DNA from 3 places in the Ectothiorhodospira sp. BSL-9 genome. Region 2 is predicted to be linked to each of the others. Evidence: predicted binding sites of a transcription regulator. Region 2 holds the regulator's gene; each other region holds the start of a gene.
What was found. The regulator sigma-54, encoded in region 2, starts transcription at its own class of promoters, with help from an activator protein. The targets are predictions, from matches to a motif close to TGGCANGNTNCNTGCTT.
Positions count from the first base shown of each region.

Region 1: the regulator sigma-54 is predicted to act here: its motif matches at 2,807-2,823, upstream of ECTOBSL9_RS12705 (motility protein A).
Region 3: the regulator sigma-54 is predicted to act here: its motif matches at 2,532-2,548, upstream of flgB (flagellar basal body rod protein FlgB).

Region 1 is NZ_CP011994.1:2,728,127-2,732,903, forward strand. Features, by position in the region: gene ECTOBSL9_RS12685 (hypothetical protein) at 1-400, shown strand, start outside; gene ECTOBSL9_RS12690 (FprA family A-type flavoprotein) at 515-1,747, shown strand; gene pufA (light-harvesting antenna LH1, alpha subunit) at 2,018-2,218, shown strand; gene pufB (light-harvesting antenna LH1, beta subunit) at 2,245-2,382, shown strand; gene ECTOBSL9_RS12705 (motility protein A) at 2,857-3,675, shown strand; gene ECTOBSL9_RS17750 (OmpA family protein) at 3,672-4,598, shown strand; gene ECTOBSL9_RS12715 (SO_0444 family Cu/Zn efflux transporter) at 4,634-4,777, shown strand, end outside.
Region 2 is NZ_CP011994.1:430,723-435,499, reverse strand. Features, by position in the region: gene hprK (HPr(Ser) kinase/phosphatase) at 1-267, opposite strand, end outside; gene ECTOBSL9_RS02245 (PTS sugar transporter subunit IIA) at 272-739, opposite strand; gene hpf (ribosome hibernation-promoting factor, HPF/YfiA family) at 747-1,070, opposite strand; gene ECTOBSL9_RS02235 (RNA polymerase factor sigma-54) at 1,133-2,632, opposite strand; gene lptB (LPS export ABC transporter ATP-binding protein) at 2,799-3,524, opposite strand; gene lptA (lipopolysaccharide transport periplasmic protein LptA) at 3,521-4,060, opposite strand; gene lptC (LPS export ABC transporter periplasmic protein LptC) at 4,047-4,586, opposite strand; gene kdsC (3-deoxy-manno-octulosonate-8-phosphatase KdsC) at 4,616-4,777, opposite strand, start outside.
Region 3 is NZ_CP011994.1:3,526,891-3,531,667, forward strand. Features, by position in the region: gene flgE (flagellar hook protein FlgE) at 1-921, opposite strand, end outside; gene ECTOBSL9_RS16140 (flagellar hook assembly protein FlgD) at 964-1,641, opposite strand; gene flgC (flagellar basal body rod protein FlgC) at 1,655-2,077, opposite strand; gene flgB (flagellar basal body rod protein FlgB) at 2,094-2,495, opposite strand; gene ECTOBSL9_RS16155 (protein-glutamate O-methyltransferase CheR) at 2,681-3,514, opposite strand; gene ECTOBSL9_RS16160 (chemotaxis protein) at 3,640-4,569, opposite strand.

The sequences.
Region 1 (4,777 bases), 1.3 Mb from region 2:
GGTCATTACCTGGGGGGTGTTTCGCCGGGTGGAGGTCGGTCCTCGGAAAATCGTGCTCCTGGGATGGGGGCTGGCCGGGATTATGCTGGCCTGCACGGTCGCTGCTGTCCGTACCTGGGGTCTGGAGATCACCAGAGGATGGTTCCTGCCATTCATGCTGCTCACCAGTTTGGGTAATCTGGGCCTGATGGCGCTACTGATCCGGCTCGGTTGGCGTGCCCGGCAATGGGGTGTGATCGGTCTTCTGCTGGTGAACGTGCTGGTGGTGTTCGCGTTGCAGCCCATCGCCATGGCCGGGGCAGATACGCTGGCCATGCAGTGGCTGGAGCAGGTGATCACTGCATTGGGTGCCTTGTGTCTTGCGGTCGCCCTGTGGCTGTTGGTGCGAGCCGCGCGATAGAAAAGGTGTCCGTCCCCTTTTTCGAACCTGGCTGCATGGCTGGTATGATGCGGTGCAGCGGTGGCTGGCGGTGTGCCGGCACCAACAACCTATGAGCCGACAAAGGAAGATGGAATGACTTCAGCATGTGATCAGCGGTCTGCGGCTGACGCCATTGAGTTGCGCCCCGGGGTTCACTGGGTGGGGGTGCTGGATCACGACATCGTCAGCTTCGACGTGGTGATGACCACCGATTATGGGACCACTTACAACGCCTATCTGGTGGATGCAGAGAAAAAGGTCCTGGTGGATGCGGTCAAGGACGGGTTCTTCGATGATTTCCTGCAACGGGTCCGGCAGGTGACCGACCCATCGCAGATCGATTACATCGTCTTCAATCACACCGAGCCGGATCACAGCGGCTGCCTGGAGCGCCTGCTGCAACTGGCGCCCAACGCCACCGTGGTGGCCAGTCGGCAGGGCATTGGTTACCTGCGGGAGTTCCTGGGTCGCGATTTCCCTCACCAGGTGGTGAAGGGCGGGGACACCCTGGACCTGGGCAACAAGACGCTGCGCTTCGTATCGGCACCCCATCTGCACTGGCCAGACACCATGTACACCTATCTCGAGGAAGACGGGTTGCTGTTCACCTGCGATTCCTTCGGATGCCACTATGCGCATCCGGCCATGCTGGATGACCGAGTGGGGGATTTCAGTGATGCCTTCAAGTACTACTTTGATGTGATCCTCAAGCCCTTTTCCCGTTTCATGCTCAAGGGCATCGAGCAGGTTCGGGCCCTGGAAGTGCAGGGGGTGTTACCCGGTCATGGCCCCTTGTTGATGTCCAACTGGCGCCACTGGGTGGATACCACGGAACAGTATGCGCGCCAGGCCATGGAATATCCTCATCAGGACTACGTATTCATCCCTTATGTCTCGGCGCATCACAACACGGAGGCCATGGCCCATGCCATTGCCCGGGGGTTGTCTCAAGCGGGGCCGTTTCAGGCCCACGTGGCGGATATCGAAACCATGCCCCAGGGGGAACTGGAGGAGCACATGGCACGTTGTCAGGCCGTGGTGGTGGGGTGCCCAACGGTCAATCAGAACATCCTGCTGCCGGTTTACAAACTGTTTGCGGCGATCAACCCGGTGCGGGACAAGGGCAAGCTGTGCGGAGCTTTTGGTTCTTATGGCTGGAGCGGTGAGTCGGCCAAGATCATCCCGAGCACACTGGCGCAGCTGAAATTGAAGATGGTGGATGAGGGGGTATTCGTGCGCTTCTCCCCGGATGACGCGGCGCTGGAAGCCTGCATGGCCTACGGGCAATCCCTGGGCGCGCGCTTGCGGGACAAGCAGGCAGCCTGACATGAGCTGCTCATCACCCTTTTGGCTGCCTGGGCTGCCCACCCCTGTGTGGGCCCGGCCGGACTTGACCTCGCGCAAGCTTTTTCGCCTTCGCTGCAGGAAGCTGTATCGTCTGCTTGACATCTTTCTGCGTCAACGTAGACTTACATCCAGGCTACAGTTCTGGGTTGTGCAGGCAGCAGGATTCGGCACCACCAACACTGTGGCAGTGCTTGAAAAGTAACCGGTTCCCTATAGAAATCCGGTCTTTAAACCTAGAGGGCTTTACCAATGAGCGAATACAGAGCGAGCAGACCGAGCAACCCGTCCGACGATTGGAAGCTGTGGCTGGTGGTCAATCCGGGCACGTGGCTGATGCCGATTCTGATGACCGTACTGGTGGTGGCTCTGGTAGTGCACGCCTTTGTTTACAGCAACGACAACTACAACCCGCTGACGTATGAAGTGTCTGCGGAAGCTGTTGCTGAATAATCTGACGTAATTGGAGGGTTTAAACCATGTATGACAGCATCTCTGGCCTGAGCGAAGAACAGGCAAAAGAATTCCACGAACAGTTCAAGACCACGTTCACCGTGTTCATGGTGCTGGCCGCTGTGGCCCACTTCCTGGTGTATCTGTGGAGACCGTTCTACTAAGGTCTTACCGACTGTCTTGCTAAGGCAGCGGTAAAGGTGGAGGAGTTCTGATATACCCTGGCTGAAGGGGTATATCAGGCTCCTCCACCTTTCCACGTTTCTTTCCGTTCCTTTCCTTGTATTCCCTTCATGTGGCGAGATGAGGGCGTAGGTGGGAGTTTGACTAAAACCATCAGGTATTGCAACCCCCTTCACGCAGTCTGACTCCCGAACTGCCCGAGATTTTCCCGGTGTTTCCCCGACACCTTCAGTATTCCCCTCGTCAAATCTCTGACATCCCTTGAAAATTGCCTCCTGGCATCGGTGCCGATGAGCCCCCTGTGCGCCTGTAAACCGGCAACATCTGGCCGCCTTGTGCAGCCGACGAGTCTGCCGGTCGGTCACGAACGGCCGTTATCTGCCCCTGATGGGGATCTGATCAAGATGGCATGCACTGTGCATTGAATGTTGCAAACAACATCGACCGGTGCACAGATGCGCAAGAAGATTCTCTGGGTTTTGGGTGCTGCGGGGGTTCTCGCCCTGATCACCCTGTTGGCCTCCACTGTCGGCCTGGCATGGGCCAACCTTCCGGGGCTCATGCTGGTGGTCGGGGGTACCTGGCTGGCTTCCGTGATCGGGCATTCCCCGAAACCCGTCATGGATCTTCTGAAGCGTTTGCCTGAACTATTCCGACAACCTCCGGTGGTACATCTGCCCACCCAGGATCACAAACGCCTGTTAAAGGTGGCTGACCTGTGCCGCCGTGGTCATGTGCGCATCGCGGAGGACACCGCCAAGACCATCGGCGACCCGTTTCTCCAGGCCGGTGCCCGCCTGGCCCTGGACCGTCATAGCGGAGACGAACTGGTGCGCATGCTGCAATGGCGCATCCGGCGTCAGAAAGAGTCGGATCATCGGGATATCCGCATCCTGCGCACCATGGCCACGTTTGCCCCCGCATTCGGCATGCTTGGCACACTGGTCGGGCTGGTGGCCCTGCTGGGTAACCTGGGCTCGTCCGGCCTGGAATATGTAGGGCTGGCCATGGGTTTTGCGCTGATGAGTACGCTTTACGGGCTGCTGGCGGCCAATCTGATCTTCAAGCCGCTAGCCCTCAAACTGGAGGACCGCTCCCGACACCAGCTGCTGCACATGAATTTCCTGCTGGATGCGGTGCTCATGCTGCATGAACGTCAACATCCCGTGATGATCAACGAGTTTCTTGAATCCGTGCCACGGGATCGGGACGAGCCCGCCGAGTGGGCAAGGGCACCGGTCCGGGCCTTGCCGCAGGAGAGATTGCGGGCATGACCACTTCTGCCTGGGGAACGCCGGCGGCACTCAGGGAAAGCTCCCACACAGGGTCTTACCGGGGTCGGGAACGCGTGGAGTTCGACGAACCGGTGCAGACTGACGGCGGCTGGACCGTGGGCTACCTGGATGTGCTGTTGCTGCTCGTGACGCTTTTTGCGGCCTTGCTGGCTGCGGCCTATCTGCAGATCGACGAACTGCAGGGGCGGTTCGCAAAGGCGGACAGCGAACCCCAAACCGTGAACCTGCAAACCTTGCTGGAGCCAGCGATGCCAGAGGCGACGCCGGGCATGCCGTCCTCCGATCCGCCCACGGGATGGCCCATGGACCCGGCCCCGCCGTTACCACCGATCTCCTATCCCGCACCGGAACTGTTGACCCAGACCATCCCGGTGTTGTCCATGACGGACAAGGCACCGGCTCCCCGCATCGAGTCGGTCCCGGCGCCCATCCTGCTGGAACCTGCCGAGTCCCCCGAGGTTCCGCCGGCATTGGAGGCGCTGGCCGATCTGGTGGCGGGCCAGGGAGCGGAACAGCCACTGGAGATGCTCATCGAGGAGCATCAGGTGCGCCTGGAAGTGGGTAACGACATCCTGTTTCCTTCCGGTACGGCCCAGTTGAGTGAGGCGGGTATCGGTCTTCTGGAGGAGGTCTATCAGGTCCTGGCCCGGGAGGAGCTGAGCATCATCGTCGAGGGTCACACGGATGATGTCCCCATCAATACGGAGCGGTTTCCTTCCAACTGGGAGCTGTCCTCCTTGCGCGCCACCACGGTGGCACGGCAGCTTATCGAGCTGGGCGTCCCGGCCGAGCAGCTGCGCATTGCCGGTCACGCCCACACCCGTCCCCGGGCGCCCAATGACACACCGGAAAACCGTGCCCAGAACCGCCGGGTGAGCCTGGTGCTCGAAGTGGCCCGGTAAAGAGATTTGCCACCTTTCTGCCTATACTGGCGGACATGACCATACTCAACGCTATTCTGGATCTTGCGCTGACGGCCGCCCCCTGGCTGCTTCTGGGTTTGCTGGCAGCGGGCATCATCAAGGGGTTTCTCTCCGAGGCCCGGATGAAAAGCTGGGTGGGCGGCGAGGGCCTGAAGGGG
Region 2 (4,777 bases):
GGAGGAGGCGCCGCTGCACAATTGCTCCAGAATGTCTCGCTGGGAGTTCTTGCGCAGCGACCACAGGTAGCGCATCTCGTCGCTCCCCAGTACCTGGATCTGATTGGGGTGGATGATGTTCAGGTGACCCACCAGGGACGGGCTCCCATGGGGGGTGGAACGGTGCGATATGCTCCGGCCACACCCCTGGGTGCCCGCCACCCAGACGAGGCCCAGGCGCTCCTCCATGACCTCCATGATGTTGCTGACGGTGAGCGAGTCGGTCATGGGGTCATCCGGTGTCTTCGGTGTCCCATTCCTGCACCAGAGTCAGCAGGTCCGAAGGGCCGGAGGTGCTGCGCAGCCGGGCCAGCGTCTCCGGATCGGAGAACATCCTGGCCAGCAACGCGAGGATCTGAAGATGCTCGTCTGTGCAGTCTGCCGGCACCACCAGCGCGAACAGGATGTCCACCGGCTCACTGTCTGGGGCATCGTAGTCGACGCCCTTTTCCAGCTTGAGCAGCGCGGCACAGGCCTCGCTGGCGCCGGCCAGACGACCATGGGGGATGGCCACGCCATGCCCCAGGCCCGTGCTGCCCAGGCGCTCCCGGGCCAGCAGGCTGTCGAAGATCTCGCCCTGGGTGAGCTTGGGCAGATGATTGGAGAGCATCTCGCCCAGCATCTCCAGCGCACGTTTCTTACTGCTCACGTCCGTCTGGCAGTGCACCCGCTCAGGGGCGAGAAGATCACCGATGTTCATGAAGCGTTCACTCGATGTGGTTGCGGTGGGAGCCTTCAGCCCGGTGGTGGTCCTTGAGCTTCTCCTTGTGCTTCACCACCTGGCGATCCAGTTTGTCCACCAGGGCGTCGATGGCGGCGTACATGTCCGTGTGGCTGGCCTCGGCATGGATGCTGTTACCGCTGAGCAACAGGTTGCTCTCGGCCTTTTGCTGCAGCTTCTCCACGGTCAGGATCACGTGCACGTCGATGACGTTGTCAAAATGCCGCTCCAGGCGCTCGAACTTCTCGTTGACGTAGTTGCGCAGGGCGTCGGTCAGGTCGACGTGATGACCGGTGAGGTTGATCTGCATGAGATGACTCCTTGGAAATAGGTAGGGATGGGTAATGAGCAGGACGGCTGCGTGGGTTTGCTTCAGACGAGCCGCTTGCGTTCGTTGGATGGCGGAATGGCCATGGCCTCACGGTACTTGGCCACGGTGCGTCGTGCCACATGAATACCCCGATCCACCAGGACCTGGGCGATCTTGCTGTCACTCATGGGCTTGCCCTGGGGCTCTTCGGCAACCAGCTTGCGGATCATGGCGCGGATCGCGGTGGCTGAACACTCACCGCCGTCGGCCGTGCCCACATGGCTGGAGAAGAAATACTTGAATTCGTAGATACCCCGGGGGGTATGCATGAATTTCTGGGTGGTCACCCGGGAGATGGTGGACTCATGCATCTCCAGTTGTTCGGCAATATCGCGCAGCACCAGAGGTTTCATGGCCTCGTCACCGTATTCCAGGAAGGCACGCTGGTGCTCGACAATGGCGGTGCCCACCCGTAGCAGAGTCTCGTTGCGGCTTTGCAGGCTCTTGATGAACCAGCGGGCCTCCTGGAGGCTGTTGCGCATGTAGGTGTTGTCCTGGCTGGAATCGGCGCGGCGCACGAAACTGGCATACAGGGGGTTGACCCGCAAGCGTGGCGCGATTTCCGGGTTGAGCTCCACCTGCCAGCGGCCCTCTCGCTTGCGCACGAAGACATCGGGAATGATGTATTCGGGCGAACTGCTGCTGATGACCCCGCCTGGGCGCGGGTTCAGTGTCTGAATCAGGGCGATCACCTGCTGCAACTCGCCATCATCCAGCCCCAGGCGCCGCTGCACGCCCTTGTAATCACGTGCACCCAGAGCGTCCAGGTGTTCACGGGCCAGGGTGCGGGCCTCGGTCAGCCAGGGTGTGTCCTCCGGGAACTGGGCCAGTTGCAGGCCCAGGCATTCGGCCAGGTCACGTGCGCCCACGCCCACCGGGTCCAGGTGCTGAACCATGTTCAGCACGGCTTCCACCTCGTCCAGTTCCAGGTCCATCTCCCGGTCCGTGGCCAGGGCTGCGTGGATCTGTTCGATGGGTTCGGCCAGATAGCCGTCTTCGTTAATGGAATCAATGATGGTCAAGGCAATGGCCCGGTCACGCTCACTCATGGACGACAAATGCACCTGCCACATGAGGTGTTCATGCAGGCTTTCCGAGGGTCCGGTCTGGTTCTCGAAAAGGTCGCGCCCGTCGTGATCCGACTGTCCGGCGCTGGAAGGGGGCACATCGTAGATGTCGTCCCAGTTGCTGTCCACCGGTAATTCGTCGGGGATCTGCTCCTGACTGCCCTCGGCGTTGCCTTCCGTCTCGGCGGCGGCCTCCGCTGCTTCTGCTGCCTCGGAGGTATCGGCCTGCTCCTGCTCGCGAGGCTCCTCGCTGGCGGTCTCCTGATCTGCCTCCGTGCCCTCCACGGCCTCGAGCATGGGATTGATTTCCAGGGTCTCCTGGATCTGGGCCTGCAATTCCAGCGTCGAGAGCTGCAGCAGGCGAATGGCCTGCTGCAGCTGCGGGGTCATGGTCAGGTTTTGACCCAGCCGGAGCTGGACGGACGGTTTCAACATAGCACGACGCGCGCCATCGGGCCGGGGCCCGGGTCTTTGATGCCTGATGATGAAGGCGGGGGCAGGCCCCCGGCGTAAATGATGCTTTCAAGAGAGATTATACGGTGTGCCAGCAAAAATGGGACCCATGTCCCGAAAACCGCACGCTGAATGGGGAGTCTCGGCTTCACAGGCGGAAGTTCTCCCCTAGATAGACGCGGCGGACCTGCGGGTCGGCCAGTACGTCTTCCGGCGCGCCCTGGCTGATGATGTGCCCGCCACTGAGGATGTAGGCCCGGTTGCAGATGCCCAGGGTCTCGCGCACATTGTGGTCGGTGATCAGTACACCGATGTTCCGTGACGTGAGATGGGTGATGATCCGCTGGATCTCGATCACCGAGATGGGGTCCACGCCGGCGAAGGGCTCGTCCAGAAGGATGAAGGCCGGCTCGGTGGCCAGGGCACGGGCGATCTCCACGCGCCGTCGTTCGCCACCGGAGAGACTGACCCCGGCGTTGTCGCGGATGTGCTGGATCTGGAACTCCTCCAGCAGGGATTCCATCTTCTCCAGACGCTGGGCCTTGTTGAGGTCGCGGCGGACCTCCAGCACAGCCATGATGTTGTCTGCCACGGAGAGCTTGCGGAATACCGAGGGCTCCTGGGGGAGATAGCCCACGCCCATGCGGGCCCTTGCGTGCATGGGCAGTCGGGTGATGTCGCGGCCGTCCAGGCGGATCTGGCCTTCGTCGCAGGGTACCAGGCCCACGATCATGTAGAAGCAGGTGGTCTTGCCAGCGCCATTGGGGCCCAGCAGGCCCACCACCTCCCCACTATTGATGTGGATGGAGGCGCCGTCCACGGGTTTGATCGCCCGGTAACGCTTGACCAGCTTGTCGGTCTCCAGGCGGCTCATGGCGTGTCGCCGTCCTCTGGGCGAGAGCGATCACGGTCACGGGGTGCGAAGATGGCCTCTACCCGGCCTGTGTCACCGGTGCTGGCTTCAAGGGTGGCGGCCTCCAGGTTATAGACGATGCTGCTGCCGCGGAATTCGTCGTCCCCCTGCCATACCCGGGCCTCGCCGGTGAGCACCACCCGCGGTCCATCCGGAAAGAACTCCATGCGTCGTGCCTCGGCGCGAACCTCGCGGTTGGATTCATCCCGCGTGGTCAGGGTGGCCAGGCGTCCTTCGGAGACCATGCGCTGGAGTTGCCGCTGGGGGGCATGCACTGTCACCTCGTCGCCCGTGATGACGGTGTCGCCCTGGGTGATGGTGACGTTACCCTTGTAAACACTCACCCCCCGCTGATCGTCCAGGCTGGCGCGATCCGCCTCGATGCGGATGGGCAGATCGGGGTCGTGCTGGCCCTGTGCGGCAGGCATCCAGGCCAGCGAAACGGCCAATAGCAGCCCCGCCAGGTGCGGGCCCGTGGGGATGTCAGTGCGGAACATAGGTGCCTCTTACCTGACTCTCAAGTTCCAGGGTATCCCGGGTCAGATCCAAAGTCATGCCCACCCCTTCTGCCTCGCGGTGAGTGCTCACCATACGGGCCAGGGCGTCGGTTTGCGCCTGGCGGGAAAGGGTCCATACGGTGACATCCCGGCTGGTGATGGTGATGGGGGGGTGATCGGGGGCCTCGGGGCGGTTCAGGCGCACGTTGCCCAGCAGCTGCACCTCGTCGCCAGCGGGTGAAACCCAGCCGCGTTCGGAACGCAGGGTCCAGTCGGGAGCGGGGGGGTGTTCCATGATCAGCACCGGGGCCTCCACATGGCTGGAACGGTCTGCCTGGCGTTGCTCCATTCGGGCGCCGGAGAGCCGGTACTTGAGATTGCCGGACTCGTCCATGCTCCAGACCACAAAATCCTCGGCGAAGAACTGATTGGCCTCGGGGTCCACCTGGGTGGTCGGCACCACGCGCCGTTCCTGGGCATTCTCCGCGAGCCAGAAGCCCACGGCGGCCACCAGGGTGAGTGCCATGATCAGCAGCAGTCCTGAAAGGCGGCGACTCATTCCAGATAGGGGGCCAGGGCGGCCTGCAGGTTGTCCTGGGCCTCCAGGATGAACTCGCAGGCCTCGCGCACCGCTCCACGGCCGCCGCCTGCCCGGGTGATGTAATGGGCATGCTCGCGCACCAGGGGGTGGGCGTCGGCCACGGCGATCGCCAGCAC
Region 3 (4,777 bases), 450 kb from region 2:
GATCAGCTGCCCGGGAGCAAACCCGTCCTGGTTGAGACGGCTGACGCTGAAGCGGTTCCCAAACTGTGAGGTTTCCGAAAAATCGATGGTGATATCGTTATTTTCGTCACCGATGAGCGCTCCATTGGGGAGTAGATCATCACCAAACGGTAACGTCAGTGACCTGCCACCCTCCACGCCGCCTGCGACGGCAAGCGTGCCATCGGTGTTGAATGAGAGAGTCGAATTATCAAACTCAATCTCTTCGCCATCAAAAGTGGCAAAGACATCCCAGCTCTTGTCTGCCGGTGGCGGGTTTCTCTGGAAGAACAGTGACAGGGTATGTTCAGCCCCCAGAGAGTCGTAAACCGTGAGTGAGGTGGATTCGTTATAGGTCTCGGGATCGTCTGGATCGAACACGACATCTCCGGGGTCCCCCTCAGGAGGAATCGAAGGCGCAGCCGCACTGAGATTCATCAGCGCCTCAATCCCGGTGGTGGCCTGAGGCTCCGCGTCGCCGGTCGTCAGGCGGATATCACCCAGGATGTTACCGCCTTCGGTGCCATACCCCTGCAAACGCTGTCCAGCGGAATTGACGATAAAACCGTCCTTGTCGGCCAGGAACTGTCCGGCGCGGGTGTACTCCCGGATACCTTCACGCTCGACGATGAAAAAGCCGCGACCGTTCAGGGCCAGGTCCAGATTATTGTCAGTAAACTCCAGATCGCCCTGATTGAACTGCTGGGACACATCCGCCAGGCTCACGCCACTGCCGGTGGCCAGCCTGGACACCCCGGTGTATGACAGGGCGAACACATCGGCAAACTCCGCCCGGGAGCCCTTGAAGCCCGCAGTGGATGAGTTGGAAATGTTGTGCCCGGTCACCTCCAGATCTTTGGAGGCCGCGTTGATTCCGGTGAGTCCTATGTTGAAAGACGGCATGATCTAACCCTCAAGTTGTTTGTGCTTCACTGGGCGCTGGCCCTAGCCGATGCGTCGTACCTGGGAGAAATCCATCTCCCCGAACCCCTCGATCTGCAGCTTGATGCCGCCGTTTCTCTGATCCGTGCGCACACTCTCCACCCGTGCGTTCAACAGCAATTCAGGCTGCTCACTGCTGCCATCCCGCACCGCATTGGCACGAAATTCATACACACCCGGCGGTGCCCGCTCTCCCTGGTCCGTCATGCCATCCCAATGGAATGACTGCATGCCCGAGGCCTGAGCCCCCATGGGTATACGCCTGACCAGCGCCCCGGCCGCATCATAGATTCCCACGGTCACATTCTCGGCAGAGGACTTGAGGTCCAGCGCGCCACGCACGCCCCCCTCGTGACCCATTGCTGCCATATCCACCGGCACCAGCACCTCACGATCCACCAGACTCGCCGCCTGCAGGGTCTGGGACGACTGAACCGACTTGGCGATGCTCTCGAAAGACTTCTGCAACTCACCGATGCCATTCACCGTGCCGAACTGGGCGATCTGCCCCAGAAAGTCACCGTTTTCCATGGGTTCGAAGGGGTCCTGATTCTGCAACTGGGTGATCATGAGCTTGAAGAACTCCTCTTGCCCCAGCTCGTCACGCTTGCCCGTGTTAGCCTTGCTGGAGTTTGTCGACGCCAGCCCCAGGCCCTCCAGCATGTTCAGATCAACGCTCATGGCTCATACCTCCTCAGCCCTGCCCCAACTGCAGCGTGCGCAATAGCAACTGCTTGGTGGTGTTCATCACTTCCACGTTGTTCTCGTAACTGCGCGAGGCCGAGATCATGTTGGCCATTTCATCCACCATGTTCACGTTGGGCATGAACACATACCCATCCTCGTTGGCCTGGGGATGGTGAGGTTCATACTTCACCCGCGCCGGCGCATCGCTCTCGACGATGTCCATCACGCGAACAGGCATGGTGGAGTTATTGCCGGGATTGAGTTGATCCATCACCGTCTGGAACACCGGCTGCTTGGAGCGGTAGGCCCCTTCCTCGGTGGTGCTGGCCACCTGGGCGTTGGCCATGTTGCTGGCAATGGTGTTGAGCCTCACGGACTGGGCACTCAGCGCCGAGCCGGATACATCAAAGACCTTGAACATGTTGCTCATGATTCAATCCTCCGGCCTACTCGCCGCCCCGGAAGGCGTTGCGCAGACCCACAAACTTGTCACTGAGAAAATCCAGGCTCGCCTGGTATTGAACAGCGTTCTCGGCAAAGGCTGCCTGCTCCAGCTGCGGATCCACCGTATTGCCGTCCAGAGATGGTTGATTGGGTACCCGATACATGGCCTCCCCCACGCCGCCCGCACCACCTGTTGCGTCCAGGTGAGCCGCATGGGTGCGACTCATGGACAACTGGTCCGGTTGGTGCTGTTGCTTGAGCACCTGCCGGAAGTCCAGATCGCGGGCCTTGTAGTTGGGGGTGTCGGCGTTGGCAATATTGGAGGCGAGCAGTTCCATGCGCCTGGAACGCACCTGCAGCGCTTCGCCATGAATACCCAAGGCATTGTCAAATGAGAGCGGCATGATCTTCGACCTCAAGAAAATCTCTTGGCAGTCGAAATGCAAACAGCGTGCCATACGATAAATTCTCGTAGTTTCAGGCACTTGGAGGGAGGGATAAACCAGAAAGAAAGGGCAATCCGGCAACAACCCGCCGTTGGGGGCCGTTGCGCGGTGAGCAGAGTCGGAAGTTTGACGCTGCGGGGAGGTTACTTCTTCAGGCGATACACCACACCGGGGTTGCAGCGCACCATCTCGAAGGCGTCGGAATAATTGGCCATGGATTCCGAGGCCCCCAGGAACAAGTAGCCGCCCGGGTTGAGTATCTGGGAGATGCGCTTGAGGATAGTGCGCTTGGACTCCAGGGAGAAGTAGATCAGCACGTTACGGCAGAAGACGATATCGAACCGACCCATGGTGCTGTAGTTGTCCAGGAGATTGAACTCCCGGTAGCTGACACGGGCCTTGATGTCCGGCTTCACTTCCCAGCGATCGCCTTTTTGAATGAAGAACCGGTTGCGCCGATCCAGCGACAGCCCCCGGGCCACGGCCAGGGAGTCGTAGCTGGCTTCCTTGGCCTCGCGCAGCACGGCACCGGAGATATCCGTACCCAGGACCTGCACGTCCCGCAGGCTACCGGGCCGCGACTGCAGGTACTCGCTGGTGGTCATGCTGATGGAATACGGCTCCTGCCCCGAGGAACAGGCGGCACACCAGATGCGCACCGTGGAGCTCGGGGATTTTTTCGCCAATTCCGGGTAGATCTGGTTTTTCAGGATCTCGAAGGGGAAGACATCACGAAACCAGTAGGTTTCGTTGGTGGTCATGGCCTCGATCACCCGCTCACGCAAGCCCGAGCGCCCGCCCCGCTTGAGGAGCTTGAGCAATTCACTGACCGAGGAGACCGAGAACTCCTTCATCAGCCGGGACAACCGGCTGGTCACCAGATAGTGCTTGTTATCTCCCAGTACAAGTCCGCAGGACCGCTCAAGAAAGATCTTGAAGTCCTCGTAATCCTGGGGTTCGATCGGGCCCGATGACAATGTGCTGCTGCTTCCCGGTTAGTGTATTGAGACTGCGCCCGGCATGGAGCCGGAAGGCGCAGTATACCCGCAAACGTGCTCCCCGGGCGGCAACGGTTTGCCGCCCGTGGCCTCCCGCTGCCCCGTCACTCGCCGACCTCTTCGGGCTGCAGGTGACCGAGCACGGCCTCGGCCAACTCGTCGGGGCTGAACTTGGGCAGAAATCGATTGGCCCCCGCCTGGCGCACCATGGCCTCGTTGAAGGTGCCACTCAGGGAAGAATGTAACAACACGTACAGTCCCGACAACTCCGGTGACTGACGGATCTCCGACGATAAGGTATACCCGTCCATGACGGGCATCTCGATATCCGAGATCACCATGCCGATCTGCTCATCGATGGGGCCCTCCTTCGCCATGTCCTTGAGCTTGTCGAGGGCCTGCTGACCATCATTGGCCACGATGGCCTCAACACCGATCTGGGCAAGGGCGCGCACGATCTGCTTGCGGGCCACCGAGGAATCGTCGGCCACCAGGGCGCGGCGCACCCGCCCGCCCTCGCGGATGGTACGGGACAGGGCTTCGTCCACATCCCTGGACGGACCGGTCACCATCTCCAGGACCTTTTCCACGTCGATGATTTCCACCAGGCGGTCTTCCACCTGGGTGACAGCCGTCAAAAAGCTGTCCTTGTGAGTGCCCCGCGGCGGCGGGCGGATCTGATCCCAGTTGAGATTGATGATGCGATCCACCGAGGCCACCAGCAGGCCCTGCACCGAGCGGTTGAACTCGGTGAGGATGACAAAGGCCTTCTGCTCGTGTTCCGGCGCTGCCATGCCGATGGCGTGGGCCAGGTCCACCACCGAGACGGTCTGTCCTCGCAGGGTGGCCACGCCGCGCACCACCGAATGGGCGCTGGGCATGCGATTAAGGGGCGGGCAGGCGATCACCTCGCGCACCTTGAAGACATTGATGGCGAACATCTGTCGCGTGCCCAGGGAGAACAGCAACAGCTCAAGGCGGTTCTGCCCCACCATTTGGGTACGCCGATTGACACCATCCATCAAGTCGCTCATGGGCCCCTCCTGCGGAACACCCGGGGATAAACATGGCCAGTCGACCGGGTTATCGGCGGCTTGGGACAATCCTTGATACCTGATCTGGCACCGGGATTGCATCCCCTTAACACCAATAGCCCCCGGCGCCGGAATCCCGGCAACGATTGCGCGGACCACGATTATGAACCAACTTGTACACACCTGTCTCATACCCCGAGCTCATGGC